Regions from separate parts of the Paenibacillus sp. S33 genome, predicted to be linked through region 2. Evidence: predicted binding sites of a transcription regulator. Region 2 holds the regulator's gene; the other holds the start of a gene.
What was found. Region 2 encodes CtsR, which represses protease genes until heat stress. Its sites were predicted from a motif close to ATGGTCAATAAAGGTCAAACA; they were not measured.

Region 1 (6,645 bases), 4.6 Mb from region 2:
CAGCCACTTTCGCTTTAACAGCTTCGCCTACCGATTCGTCCACTTTAACTACTGGCTTTTTCAGCAGCTCAGACAAACGTACGCCAACAGGAGTCAGACGCATGGATTCAACAACCTGACCTTTTGGACGTCCAAAGTGACTCGCCAAAATAACTTTTGCACCTTTTTCAATCAGATAGTTAATAGTTGGCAAGGTTTCACGAATACGCTTGTCATCCGTAATTTTACCGTCCTCAACCGGAACGTTAAAATCTACACGAACAAACACCCGTTTTCCATTCAGTTCTATATCACGTACGCTCTTTTTATTCATCTCCATATTCCTCCGCACCCTTATAATTTTACGAAACAGGAATTTAAGGCACATTTGATATATAAAGAGCGGAAACAATAACCTGTTTCCGCTCTATGTTATTGCTCAATAAGACTGTTCTTATTTAGCCAGTTTTGCGAAGTATTCCAACGTGCGGATCAATTGTGCAGTGTAGGACATTTCGTTGTCATACCAAGCTACAGTTTTCACCAGTTGTTTGTCGCCAACAGTCAGAACTTTAGTTTGAGTTGCATCAAACAAAGAACCGTAAGTGATACCTTTGATGTCGGAAGAAACGATTTGATCTTCAGTGTATCCAAAAGTATCAGCATCAGAAGCTTCTTTCATTGCTGCGTTGATTTCTTCAGCAGTTACGTTTTTCTCCAGAACTGTTACCAACTCAGTCAGGGAACCAGTTGCTACTGGAACACGTTGAGCCGCGCCATCCAGTTTACCTTTCAGTTCAGGAATTACCAGACCGATGGCTTTTGCAGCACCAGTTGTGTTAGGAATGATGTTTTCAGCTGCTGCGCGAGCACGACGGAAGTCACCTTTAGCATGTGGAGCATCCAAAGTGTTTTGGTCGCCAGTGTAAGCGTGAATTGTAGTCATCAAACCTTCGATGATACCGAATTTGTCTTGCAGTGTTTTAGCCATAGGAGCCAAGCAGTTTGTTGTGCAAGAAGCACCGGAGATTACAGTTTCAGTACCGTCCAGAATTTCATGGTTTACGTTATAAACGACAGTTTTCATGTCGCCAGTAGCTGGAGCGGAAATAACAACTTTTTTAGCGCCGCCTTTCAAATGTTTCTCAGCAGCTTCTTTAGTTGTGAAGAAACCAGTGCATTCCAGAACGATATCTACACCCAGGTCTCCCCAAGGCAGTTCTTCAGGGTTGCGGTTAGCCAAAACTTTAACTTCTTTACCGTTTACTTTGAAGAAGCCGTCATGTACTTCTACTTCTCCTTGGAAAGTACCTTGTGTTGTATCATATTTCAACAAATGTGCCAACATTTTGGAATCTGTCAAGTCATTGATTGCTACTACTTCAATACCTTCCACGTTTTGAATCCGGCGGAAAGCAAGGCGTCCAATACGTCCGAAACCGTTAATACCAACTTTAACTGTCATGAGTGAGTTCCTCCCAAAGTTCGTTTAGTTTAGTTTTATATATTCAAGACAGACCCGAAAGCCCGTCAAGACAACACCATTCATAAATCCATCTTAACCATTTAAGTAATGACTTACAATCTCGGCAGCAGCGCCTTCGTCGGTGACTAGAATGTCTTCTTGTCCGAAACGCAGTACCGCATGAATAGCGGCCGCCTTGCTCTTGCCTCCAGCTACGCCTAGAACCGTATCGGTACGCCTGATGTCCTCTAATCGAAGTCCAAGCGTCAGCATTCTGTGAACAACGACGCCATCTTCGTTAAAGTAGTAACCAAACGATTCGGCAACGGCCCCCTCACTGCTGATCTGGGCAAAGGTTTCGGGATCAAGTTTACGTCTATGTGCCATCGCTATGGCGTTGCCTATCCCGTGAATGATGATACGACTCTCGCGAATCAGGTTCAATATATCCTGAATGTTCGTATCTTCAAGCAAGGAGTTGTAAGCATGATTGCTGAGCAAATCCGGTACATGGAGCAGACGGTATTGAGCGCCTACCTTGCGAGCCATTGTGGAAGCAATTGTGTTGGCCTGCATTTCCATGCTTTCTCCCAAACCCCCGCGTGCCGGTACAAACCACCCACCCTTAAGTGGGCCATTAGAAGGTAGTGCCAGTTGTTCCGCCACGTCGGCAATCGTCGTGCCACCTGTTACAGCGACCACATCCTCGTCGTCCATAACACTCAGCAACGCTTTTGCTCCAGCGCGCCCCAGCTCCTGCTTTGTTAACGGAGAAGCATCCGAATCCCCTGGAACGACAACCACCTTCCTCAAACCATAGGCTTGACGAATCTGGTCCTCCAATTGGGACAGGCCGAACAAGTTGTTCGCAATCGGCTCCAGCTGTTCCAGCAGATCCAGTCCTGCTTTGCTCACCTTCATGCCTACACTCTCAATCTCAATTAGCCCTTGAGCTTTAAGAAGATCGGTTTCGGCGCGCAACACGCGCTCAGTCATGTTCAGTGAAGCTGCCAGTGTTCTGCGTCCAACAACATCGGACAGCATAATCTGATGCAGGATCGTGTACCTTTTTTTCAAAACATCCATGAGGTCGGGCAGAAGCTGCTTCTGTATTTCTAATATCTTTCGCATGCTTTCCACTCCCGCACACTTCTAAGTTCTGTCTCTAATGCTCTATCTCTAACTGGTCTTAAAATGTCCCGGGATAACTTTTTAAGTCCCACGTATATCTTAACCAATATTTGCTCCACATGCAAGTCTATCTGAACCTATATTTCTCAACCATTTGCCTGAATATGCGCATTTAATAAAAGCTTGCAATTCACTGCTGTATATCATATAATCATCTTTGTTTCCAATTAGCTGTTTAATTAGTTAGTTGTTTGCATTGATTGAACTATGCGCCCGTGGTCCAACGGATATGACGTAGGCCTCCGGAGCCTGAGATCGAGGTTCGATTCCTCGCGGGCGCGCCATTTTAAATGAACGCATAAATGCTTCTACATAATGTTTTAACCAATAAGAGCGCTGAGGGCTCTTTTTTTTAATCATTAGTTTGACTTTCTTTGACTTTTTGTTTGAAATTGTTTATCATGTGGTTAATACGGTAACAGTTTATAAATAAGGGACGTGTAATCGGCATGTCCACCAAATCCACTAACGATATTTAAGGGAGGTTTTTTGACGTGAGCTATGTTCCTATGGTAGTAGAACAAAGTAACCGCGGCGAACGCGCCTATGACATTTATTCCAGACTGTTGAAGGATCGCATTATTTTGTTAGGCTCGGACGTCAATGACGTTGTAGCCAACTCTATTATTGCGCAAATGCTGTTTTTGGCTGCCGAAGATCCTGAAAAAGATATTCACTTGTATATTAACAGTCCTGGCGGTTCCATTACAGCTGGTATGGCCATTTTCGATACGATGCAATACATTAAACCTGACGTATCTACGATTTGCGTAGGTATGGCGGCTTCCATGGGCGCGTTCTTGCTGAATGCAGGCGCCAAAGGTAAACGTTTCGCTTTGCCAAACAGTGAAATTATGATTCACCAACCACTCGGTGGTGCACAAGGCCAGGCAACGGATATTGAAATCCGTGCACGCCGCATTCTGAAAATGCGTGACAAATTGAACCGCATTCTCGCAGATCGCACAGGCCAACCACTGGAGCGCATTGAAAAAGACACAGACCGTGACTACTTCATGTCGGCTGATGATGCCAAGGAATACGGTATTATTGATAAAGTGCTAACTAGCTCCTCTCCAGAAGGTGTATAAGAGAAGAAATTCGCCTCTCGATAGCTGGTAAATGAAAAAGCTGCCCCGGATGTTCTTATCCGGTAGGCAGCTTTTTTTGCTTTATTGTTTTTTTAGGTTACAGACAATTGGAATTATTTACTCCTACTATTCACGCTGTCCCGCAAAAGGCTTTCCGCCTTGTGGCAGCAGTTGACCGAACGAGTAGGTGAACTCTGGAATTCCATACGCGTATGGCGCATAATCATACAAATCAAACACGATTGTTACTCCACTGTTTGTTACATAAAAATTCTGATCTGCCGCCAGCTCTTTAAATTTCTCGAATCCTTCTCCAGCCTGAAGCGCATCGATTTTTTTCTTCAAATCAGCATTGAGGAACTTTTTGTAGTTCGGATTTGCCTTCAATACGTCAGACAATTGCAGCAGTTTACCATCAGCGAGCGAGAACGTATATCCTTTACGTACCGTCATGCCATGTGCGCCACCCGTATACGAGTAATCCTGCATAATCACACTCAGAATACCATCATTGTTATAGGAAATTGCAAAATCATTTCCGAACTCATACGGTCTTTCTGTTGTAGCCTCTCCCTCAGCCATCATCTTTTTACCTGCTGCCAATATACCCTCTGCATGCTTTTTAAGCACATTGTTAATGGCCTGTTGAGACTCAGGATTCAGTTGGCTGCCGTTGATTTGCGGGTACTTAATTTTGTAGGACACCTTCGCATTACTCGATGCTGGAAGTGTTTGAGACGCAATGGTGATCGGATTTAGCTGGCTTTTACTCAGCGTTACTGTTTTCTGAGCAGCATTCCATTGAGCATCTATGCCTAGATAGTCTTTCAGCAGACTCATAGGAATGTATAGCTTCCCAGCGATCTGTTTGGCATCCATGCTACGTGTATTGATTCCATTGACGTTGACGTAGGCATCCGAGGAAGAAGCCATAATGTAAAGTTTATTGTACCCGCTACCTACGGTATATGTCGTTGTTTTCGCATCATAGCTTACTGGAATCCCCAGGCTGTCACGCAGTGCGGCCACCGGAATCATTGTACTCCCGTTCACTTGAACACCTTTAGCGGGCAACGTTTTACCATTCCATTGGATGGTGATTCCTGGTTGCTGTGTTGTCGCTTGTTTGGTCGATGCTGCCTGGATATAGGAAACGGGAACAGCTGCGACTCCTGCTAAAATCCCTGCTGCCAGCAGTGCTGAACCCCATTTTTTCGCATGCTTACTCATATTAAGTATTCCTCCTGTTAATGATCTGTATTGTCTATGTGTGATAACTACTTTTATTATTATATCTATACCCTATTGTATGTAGTTTACAATCTGTACACTCTCCGATTTCAATATGTACACCTAATAACCCTTAGCTATGACAGACTCATTACAAAAAGGTTTCGGTATACAAAAAAAGCCAGCAAGCCAGCCTACGCATGATGCAGGCCGCTTGTGGCTTCGTTTGATGATCTGTATTAGTTCATTTCGTACTGAGCCGACACCTGAACTTTCACTGTTACTTGTCCCGATTGGATCTCTGTCCCGCCACCTGCTACGTCCAAGAGCGATTTTGACATGGCATTTTCACGTTGTGTAAAGACTTGTGCTTCTCCGCCATCTACCGTCACACTCACAAGGGCACCTAACCCGCGTTTGGCTGCTTTAGCTACAGCACTGGCTTTAGATTGTGCGCTTCCCAATGCCTTAGTAATGGCTTCTTCTTCATAAGTCGAAGGATTTTCCACGGAAAAACGTACATTATCTACGTTATTGGCTCCGGACTTGGTCGCCTCATCCAACAACTGACCGATTTTATCCAAATTGCGGTATTTGACGGAAAGTGTATGGTTCGCAGTGTACCCTTTGAGCTTTTGCCCTTCTTTTTCGTTATAGGTGTAGTTAGGCTGTACATAAAACTGGCTGGTCTGAATGTCATCTGCGCTGATGCTCCACTTTTCTTTCAGCAGTTGTGTAACCTTGTTCAATTTTGTAGCATTGGCTTTTTGAGCAGCGGCTGCCGTATTCCCTTCTGATTGTACACCGATAGAGAGATAAGCAATATTGGGCTTCGCCAATACTTCCCCGCTTCCAGTCACATTAATTACACCGTTTACCGTCGAAGCTGTTGACGCAGCATAGGCACGATCTGCCCCTGTCCATAATCCTCCTGCTACTCCCCCTGCCATTAATGCTCCTGCGAGAACTGCCGTGGCTACTGTTTTTGTCCAAAGTCTCATTGAATTCAACCTCTTTCTTGTAAATGTTTGTACCTTCCAGACGGAAATGACGGAAAAAGGTTGCAGCCAAGCATACATATTTCCGAAACAGAGCATGACCATGGAAATTTTAATTATTTATAACTTGAACTTAATACGGTCTCTATATTCAACAAATCCACACATAGAACAGTTAACGGAGGAGCGTTCGAAGACTTTTTTCTGGATACAAAAAAAAGCCCCAAAGGGGGCTTTTCACTAAGAGCATACACCATATTACAAAGCAAATCTTTGTTTATTGATTTTCCAGCTCTACCTTACTAACCAGACTTACTAAAGCGTTTACAGCCTGTTCGGCGTCCGCACCTTCAGCACTAATATTGATTTCAGTACCTGTACTGATGGCAAGACTCATAATACCCATGATACTCTTGGCATTAACTTTTTTGTCTTCTTTTTCCACAAAAATCTCAGATGAATATTTATTCGCTTCCTGTACGAACAACGCAGCAGGTCTGGCGTGCAGTCCTGTTTTCAAGCGTACGACTACCGGATGTTTTGACATGTCAGCTTACCCCCTCATCAAATAAATCTGGACACTACTTACTCCATTTTATTTATCACATTATAACATTAACCCGGGACAGACACTAGAAAAAAAACTAAAAAAACCGGGGCTAAAAGCCCCATGGACACTCTTTTTACGGAA
Region 2 (6,645 bases):
TGAGACAGTTCGGTCCCTATCTGTCGTGGGCGTAGGAAATTTGAGAGGAGCTGTCCTTAGTACGAGAGGACCGGGATGGACGTACCGCTGGTGTACCAGTTGTTCCGCCAGGAGCACCGCTGGGTAGCTATGTACGGAAGGGATAAGCGCTGAAAGCATCTAAGCGTGAAGCCCCCCTCAAGATGAGATTTCCCAGTATGTAAGACCCCTTGAAGACGACGAGGTAGATAGGTTGGGGGTGGAAGTGCAGTAATGCATGGAGCTGACCAATACTAATCGGTCGAGGGCTTATCCTAAAAAAAACGCAAATGAGTTTCGGATCCGGTTTTCAGGGTGTAACCTTGAAAGTAGAATTTGCACAGCAAATTCATGTTTGGTGGCGATAGCGGAGGGGTTCCACACGTACCCATCCCGAACACGACCGTTAAGCCCTCCAGCGCCGATGGTACTTGGACCGCAGGGTCCTGGGAGAGTAGGACGTCGCCAAGCAAAAGTGAAAAGGATGATAATCTCAATGAGATTATCATCCTTTTTTATGCGTTTTTAGATGACCACCTGTTTCTAAGGTTGACAGAGAGAATGGGGTTTGCCACACTCTAAGTGTGTAATCTTTTTATGGATGTCCAAGTATACAAGCGAGGTGACGAAGTTATGGAGATCAGACAATTACAACGTAAGGAATTTGAAGCGGCTATTGAATTATCTCAATATGCTTTTCAGTTTACAATGTCCATGGAGGATCTGGAGAAAGCTAGGAAGAAGTTCAAACCAGAGCAAACATGGGGAATATTCGACGGACATGACTTGAATGCTAAACTGACTTTGTTACCGCTACAGGTATACATAAACGGTCAGGTTTTTGATATGGGAGGCATTGCTGGTGTGGCAACATGGCCAGAAAAGCGTCGCGGAGGCATGGTTTCACGTTTGTTGACGCATGCGCTTGAAGAGATGAAGTCTGCGGGACAAAGCCTTTCTTTTCTGCATCCCTTCTCCTTTGCCTTCTATCGTAAATTTGGATGGGAAACGTATATTGAATACAAAAAGTACGTCATTCCCATTGAAAAATTCCCTGCAAAACTTAAAACAGAGGGTACAGTCAAACGCGATGTCAAAGATATTTTAGAATTGGACCAAGTGTATCAAGCGTATGCATCTCGTTATAATGGCACGCTGGTACGAGATAAGGAATGGTGGCAAGAGCGGATTTTAAATGAGAATTATCGAACTGCGGTATATTACTCAGAAACAGGCGATCCTCAGGGATATGCACTGTACAAAATTGAAAATAAACAGTTGAATTGTGATGAGTTGGTTTATGAAAATGAGACGGCCCGTCGGGCTTTATGGACTTATTTTGCAAATCATGACTCCATGATAACCCATGGTAAATTTATTTACGTTCCAGCAGATGACAATCTGCCATTTTTACTTGATGATCCGCGAATTCAACAGGAGACCGTGCCTTATTTTATGGGCCGTATTGTGGATGCAGCTGCTTTTGTAGAAAGATACCCTTTTGAGCAGGTTGGAGAGGAAACACGTTTAACCTTAAATCTGACAGATCGGTATGCACCATGGAATGAAGGAGTATGGAGATTAACAATTACTACGGAAGGGAAAGGACATCTGGAGAGAGTGGATACAAGCAATTCATCTGAAAACGCTATGGTAGCTGACTTGAAACTTGGGATTCAGTCACTGACGACTCTGATGCTTGGCTACCAGCAGGCTGATGATCTGTATAAGTGGGGGCGTATTGAAGGGGGCAGTGAATCTGTGTCTGCGTTTAAACGTGTAATACCAGTAAAACAAACGTTCTTATTGGATTTTTTCTGATAAAGGCCCATTTAGATCTTCTTATGTTCCGTTTTTCAGGGATTATAACTTGTGTGATTATTATAATTTTCAAAACTCTTTCTGTAATTGGGAAGAGTTTTTTTATGGTATTGTATAAAACATAATTAGATTGCGAAAAATGGTATTGACCCCTTGGCAAAAATGAATAATGTGCTATAATATGAGTATAGTCAAAGAAAGTCAAAGTCAATCAAACCTCGTGAGGTTCTGTAGAGTATTTTGATGGATTGGCCGTATAAAGTAATTTTAATAGCAAAGAAGCAAACGAGGATCGAAATGATTTGCGTATAGTTAGGAACTGCCTTTTATGAAAATAAGAGAAGTGTATGACTAATCGCAAATAAAGGCCACACTAGAGACAAAACGGTACAATTCCAATGAGTGTAGAACAGGCAACAGCCTGAATACAGCTTAGATTCGTGACTTTACCGTTTGGTTAAGTTCAATATACGGCGGACTCTGTGGAGCGTGAAATGTACTTGAATACTTGCGTTTCCGTTAGTGGAGGATGATGAAATGCGCAATGTTTCCGATATTATTGAACAATATTTAAAGAGTATATTGCTGGAAAGTCCCCAAGGTTTAGTGGAGATTCAGCGCAATGATCTGGCTGACCGCTTTTCCTGCGTGCCGTCGCAAATTAATTATGTAATTAGCACCCGGTTTACGCTGGAAAAAGGCTATGTGGTGGAAAGTAAACGCGGTGGCGGGGGCTACATTCGTATTCAGCGAATTCAGCTGCCTGCACAGCATGCCATCCATACACATCTTCATCAGAGCATCGGGGAGGAAATAAGCCAATCGGCAGCAGAAGGACTGATTTATCAGTTAGAGGAAGCCCATTTTTTAAGCAAAAGGGAAGCTAACCTAATGAAGGCTGCTTTATCAAGGGATACATTATTACTGAAGCTTCCCTATCGTGATCAACTGCGAGCAAGATTGCTTAAGGCTATGCTGATCTCGTTGCTGGCGACCAAATAGTTTGTGAATAGAGACTAACGTTTGGATGTAGGGATTGGTATAAATCCTGACATTAAAGGAGGTGCTTTTATGCTGTGCCAAGAATGTAATATGCGGCCGGCAACTTTGCATTTCACCAAAATTGTGAATGGCGAAAAGACAGAGTTTCATATTTGTGAGACGTGTGCCAAGGAAAAAGGGGAGATGATCCCTGGAACACCTAACGGCTTTTCGATTCATAGCTTGTTGTCGGGGATGCTGGATTTTGACTCCAGTACAAAGAGCCAGTCTCCAGGCCACAGTGGTCCGCAAAACCTGCAATGCAAGGATTGTGGCATGACCTATGCACAGTTTAGTAAGCTGGGACGTTTCGGATGCCCGTCGTGCTATCAATACTTTGATAGTCGTCTGGACCCTCTGTTCAAGCGTGTGCATGGCAGTACGAATCATGTAGGTAAAGTTCCGGTTCGCACTGGAGGCCGCCTGAAGGTTAAACGGCAAATTGACGATTTGAAAAAAGAGATGCAACAGCATATTGTACAGGAAGAATTTGAATCAGCTGCTGAGCTTAGGGATCAAATCAGAGAGCTTGAAAAAGAAATGACTGAAGAGTAAAGTTTGTGAAGAGTAGGAGGGATGCGTAATGCCCAATATTCGGTTTACGGAGAAGCCGCTAAGTGACTGGATGCGTGGTGATGCTGCGGATTCGGAGATTGTCATTAGCAGCCGGGTGAGAATTGCGCGTAACTTGCAGCATCTGCCTTTTCCCATGCTTGCTACCAATCAGCAGTCGGAAGAAGCACTTCAACGCTTGACGGATATCCTTCAGTATGATGATTTAGGTGGTTTTGGTACTTTTCATACGTTGAAAATATCCGAGTTGGATGAGATCGACAAGCGGGTGCTGGTTGAGAAGCATTTGATTAGTCCTAATTTGGCGAACGAATCTCGTAACGGTGCTGTTTTAATTAGCGATGATGAATCGGTTAGTGTTATGATAAACGAAGAGGATCATCTGCGTATCCAGTGCTTATATCCGGGATGTCAGGTTAGGGAAGCTTGGGAACGCGCAATGATTATTGATGATGCATTTGAAGCGCATGTTGATTATGCATTTGATGATCGGAGAGGTTTTCTGACCAGTTGTCCGACGAATGTCGGCACAGGTATGAGAGCTTCGGTGATGATGCATTTGCCCGCATTAGTCATGACTCATCAAATCAATCGTATATTGTCTGCTGTTTCACAGGTAGGTCTTACGGTTCGCGGCATTTACGGTGAAGGTAGCGAAGCTGTCGGAAATTTGTTTCAGGTATCTAATCAGATTACACTAGGACAAACCGAAGCGGAAATTATAGAGAATCTACATGGCGTGGTGCTACAAATTATTGAGCACGAGCGTTCTGCCAGAGAACGGCTAATGAATGAATCTATGCTGCGAATTACAGATCGGGTGATGCGTTCATTCGGTATTTTGTCATATGCAGCAGTACTGGATTCCAAGGAGGCTGCACAGCGGCTGTCCGATGTGCGTCTTGGCGTAGATTTAGGGATTTTGGAGCGTCCTTCCACCGCAGCGATGAATGAGCTGAATGTGATGACACAACCCGGGTTCCTGCAAAAAAGCTTTGGGGATAAAATGAATACCGAAGAGCGCGATATGTACCGGGCGAAGCTGATCCGGCAAAAATTAGGCACAACCCTTTAATATATAGAATGATCTGAAATACACACTGTGGAGGTGCAGGATATATGATGTTTGGAAGATTTACGGAACGTGCACAGAAAGTGCTTGCTTTGGCTCAGGAAGAAGCTGTTCGATTGGGACACAACAACATTGGCACAGAGCACATTTTGCTAGGCCTCATTCGTGAAGGTGAAGGAATAGCAGCGAAAGCCTTAATCGGTTTAGGACTGGGACTGGAAAAAATTCAGGATGAAGTGGAAACGCTGATTGGACGCGGTCAAGAGCAACCGACGAACATTGCCTATACTCCACGCGCCAAAAAAGTCATCGAACTGTCTATGGATGAAGCCCGCAAACTGGGCCATACCTATGTAGGTACAGAACATATTTTGCTTGGTCTTATTCGTGAAGGCGAAGGCGTAGCAGCACGCGTACTGAACAACCTGGGCATCAGTCTGAACAAAGCGCGTCAGCAAGTGCTACAATTGCTCGGCAGCAGCGAGGCTGTTTCCAGCCATCACGGTGCTCCAGCTAATGTCAGCACGCCAACTCTGGACAGTCTGGCACGCGATCTGACGGCATCTGCGAAGGAAAACAACCTGGACCCTGTTATTGGGCGTAGCAAGGAAATTGAACGCGTAATTCAGGTGCTCAGCCGCCGTACAAAGAACAATCCGGTTCTGATTGGTGAGCCTGGGGTAGGTAAAACGGCGATTGCCGAAGGATTGGCCCAAAAAATCATAGCGAATGAGATTCCCGAAACGTTGCGCGACAAGCGCGTAATGACACTGGATATGGGTTCTGTGGTAGCAGGCACTAAGTATCGTGGTGAGTTCGAGGATCGTTTGAAAAAAATTATGGACGAGATTCGTCAAGCGGGTAATATCGTGTTGTTCATTGATGAGCTGCATACGCTGATTGGTGCTGGTGGAGCGGAAGGCGCAATTGATGCGTCCAACATCCTGAAACCTGCTCTGGCACGTGGCGAGCTGCAATGCATCGGTGCGACCACGCTGGATGAATACCGCAAATATATTGAGAAAGATGCTGCTTTGGAGCGTCGTTTTCAACCAATTACAGTGGATCAACCTTCTCCAGAAGAGGCGATTCAAATCTTGTATGGTCTGCGTGACCGTTACGAAGCGCATCACCGTGTAAAGATCACAGATGAGGCTATTGAAGCGGCCGTAAAATTGTCAGATCGTTATATCACCGACCGCTTCCTGCCAGATAAGGCTATTGACCTTATTGATGAGGCGGGCTCCAAAGTAAGGCTGAATTCTTACACTGTACCGCCAAACCTGAAACAGCTGGAAAACCGTCTGGAAGATATTCGTAAGGAAAAGGATTCAGCGGTACAAAGTCAGGAATTTGAAAAAGCGGCAGCGCTACGTGATACAGAGCAAAAAATCCGTGAAGAGTTAGACGTAACGAAAAACCAATGGAAAGAACAACAGGGTCGTACAGATTCCGAAGTTACCCCAGAGGATATCGCTCAAGTCGTTGCAATATGGACAGGTGTTCCAGTCAGCAAGCTAAAAGAGGAAGAAACACACCGCTTGTTGAATATGGAAGAGTTGCTGCATGAGCGGGTTATTGGACAGGATGAAGCAGTTAAGGCAGTAAGCCGGGCGATTCGCCGGGCACGTGCCGGACTGAAAGATCCGAAGCGTCCAATTGGTTCCTTTATTTTCCTCGGTCCAACTGGGGTTGGTAAAACAGAGCTGGCACGCGCCTTGGCTGAATCCATGTTTGGAGATGAAAATGCGGTTATCCGTATTGATATGTCTGAATATATGGAGAAACACTCCACGTCCCGTCTGGTAGGAGCGCCTCCAGGGTACGTTGGATATGAAGAAGGCGGTCAACTGACTGAGAAGGTACGTCGTAAGCCATACTCTGTTGTGTTGCTGGATGAAATTGAAAAAGCACACCCAGAAGTATTCAATATTCTTCTGCAAGTGCTGGAAGATGGTCGTCTGACAGATTCCAAAGGTCGTGTCGTTGATTTCCGTAATACACTCATCATCTTAACATCTAATGTTGGTGCACAGGCGATTAAACGTAACTCCACGCTTGGTTTTACAGCTGTAGTGGACGCTGGAGCGGATTACGATAATATGAAGGGCAAAGTGATG

Region 1: the regulator CtsR is predicted to act here: its motif matches at 2,997-3,017, upstream of clpP (ATP-dependent Clp endopeptidase proteolytic subunit ClpP).

What each region holds. Positions count from the first base shown of each region.
Region 1 is NZ_JBSIEZ010000001.1:213,974-220,618, reverse strand. Features, by position in the region: gene ACWGXJ_RS00990 (phosphoglycerate kinase) at 1-313, opposite strand, end outside; gene gap (type I glyceraldehyde-3-phosphate dehydrogenase) at 434-1,444, opposite strand; gene ACWGXJ_RS00980 (sugar-binding transcriptional regulator) at 1,538-2,575, opposite strand; tRNA gene ACWGXJ_RS00975 (tRNA-Arg) at 2,845-2,919, shown strand; gene clpP (ATP-dependent Clp endopeptidase proteolytic subunit ClpP) at 3,130-3,726, shown strand; gene ACWGXJ_RS00965 (PdaC/SigV domain-containing protein) at 3,853-4,956, opposite strand; gene ACWGXJ_RS00960 (SIMPL domain-containing protein) at 5,196-5,957, opposite strand; gene ACWGXJ_RS00955 (HPr family phosphocarrier protein) at 6,232-6,501, opposite strand; gene whiA (DNA-binding protein WhiA) at 6,638-6,645, opposite strand, start outside.
Region 2 is NZ_JBSIEZ010000001.1:4,858,669-4,865,313, reverse strand. Features, by position in the region: rRNA gene ACWGXJ_RS22220 (23S ribosomal RNA) at 1-296, shown strand, start outside; rRNA gene rrf (5S ribosomal RNA) at 373-489, shown strand; gene ACWGXJ_RS22210 (GNAT family N-acetyltransferase) at 652-1,839, shown strand; gene ACWGXJ_RS22205 (CtsR family transcriptional regulator) at 2,377-2,841, shown strand; gene ACWGXJ_RS22200 (UvrB/UvrC motif-containing protein) at 2,911-3,435, shown strand; gene ACWGXJ_RS22195 (protein arginine kinase) at 3,464-4,528, shown strand; gene clpC (ATP-dependent protease ATP-binding subunit ClpC) at 4,573-6,645, shown strand, end outside.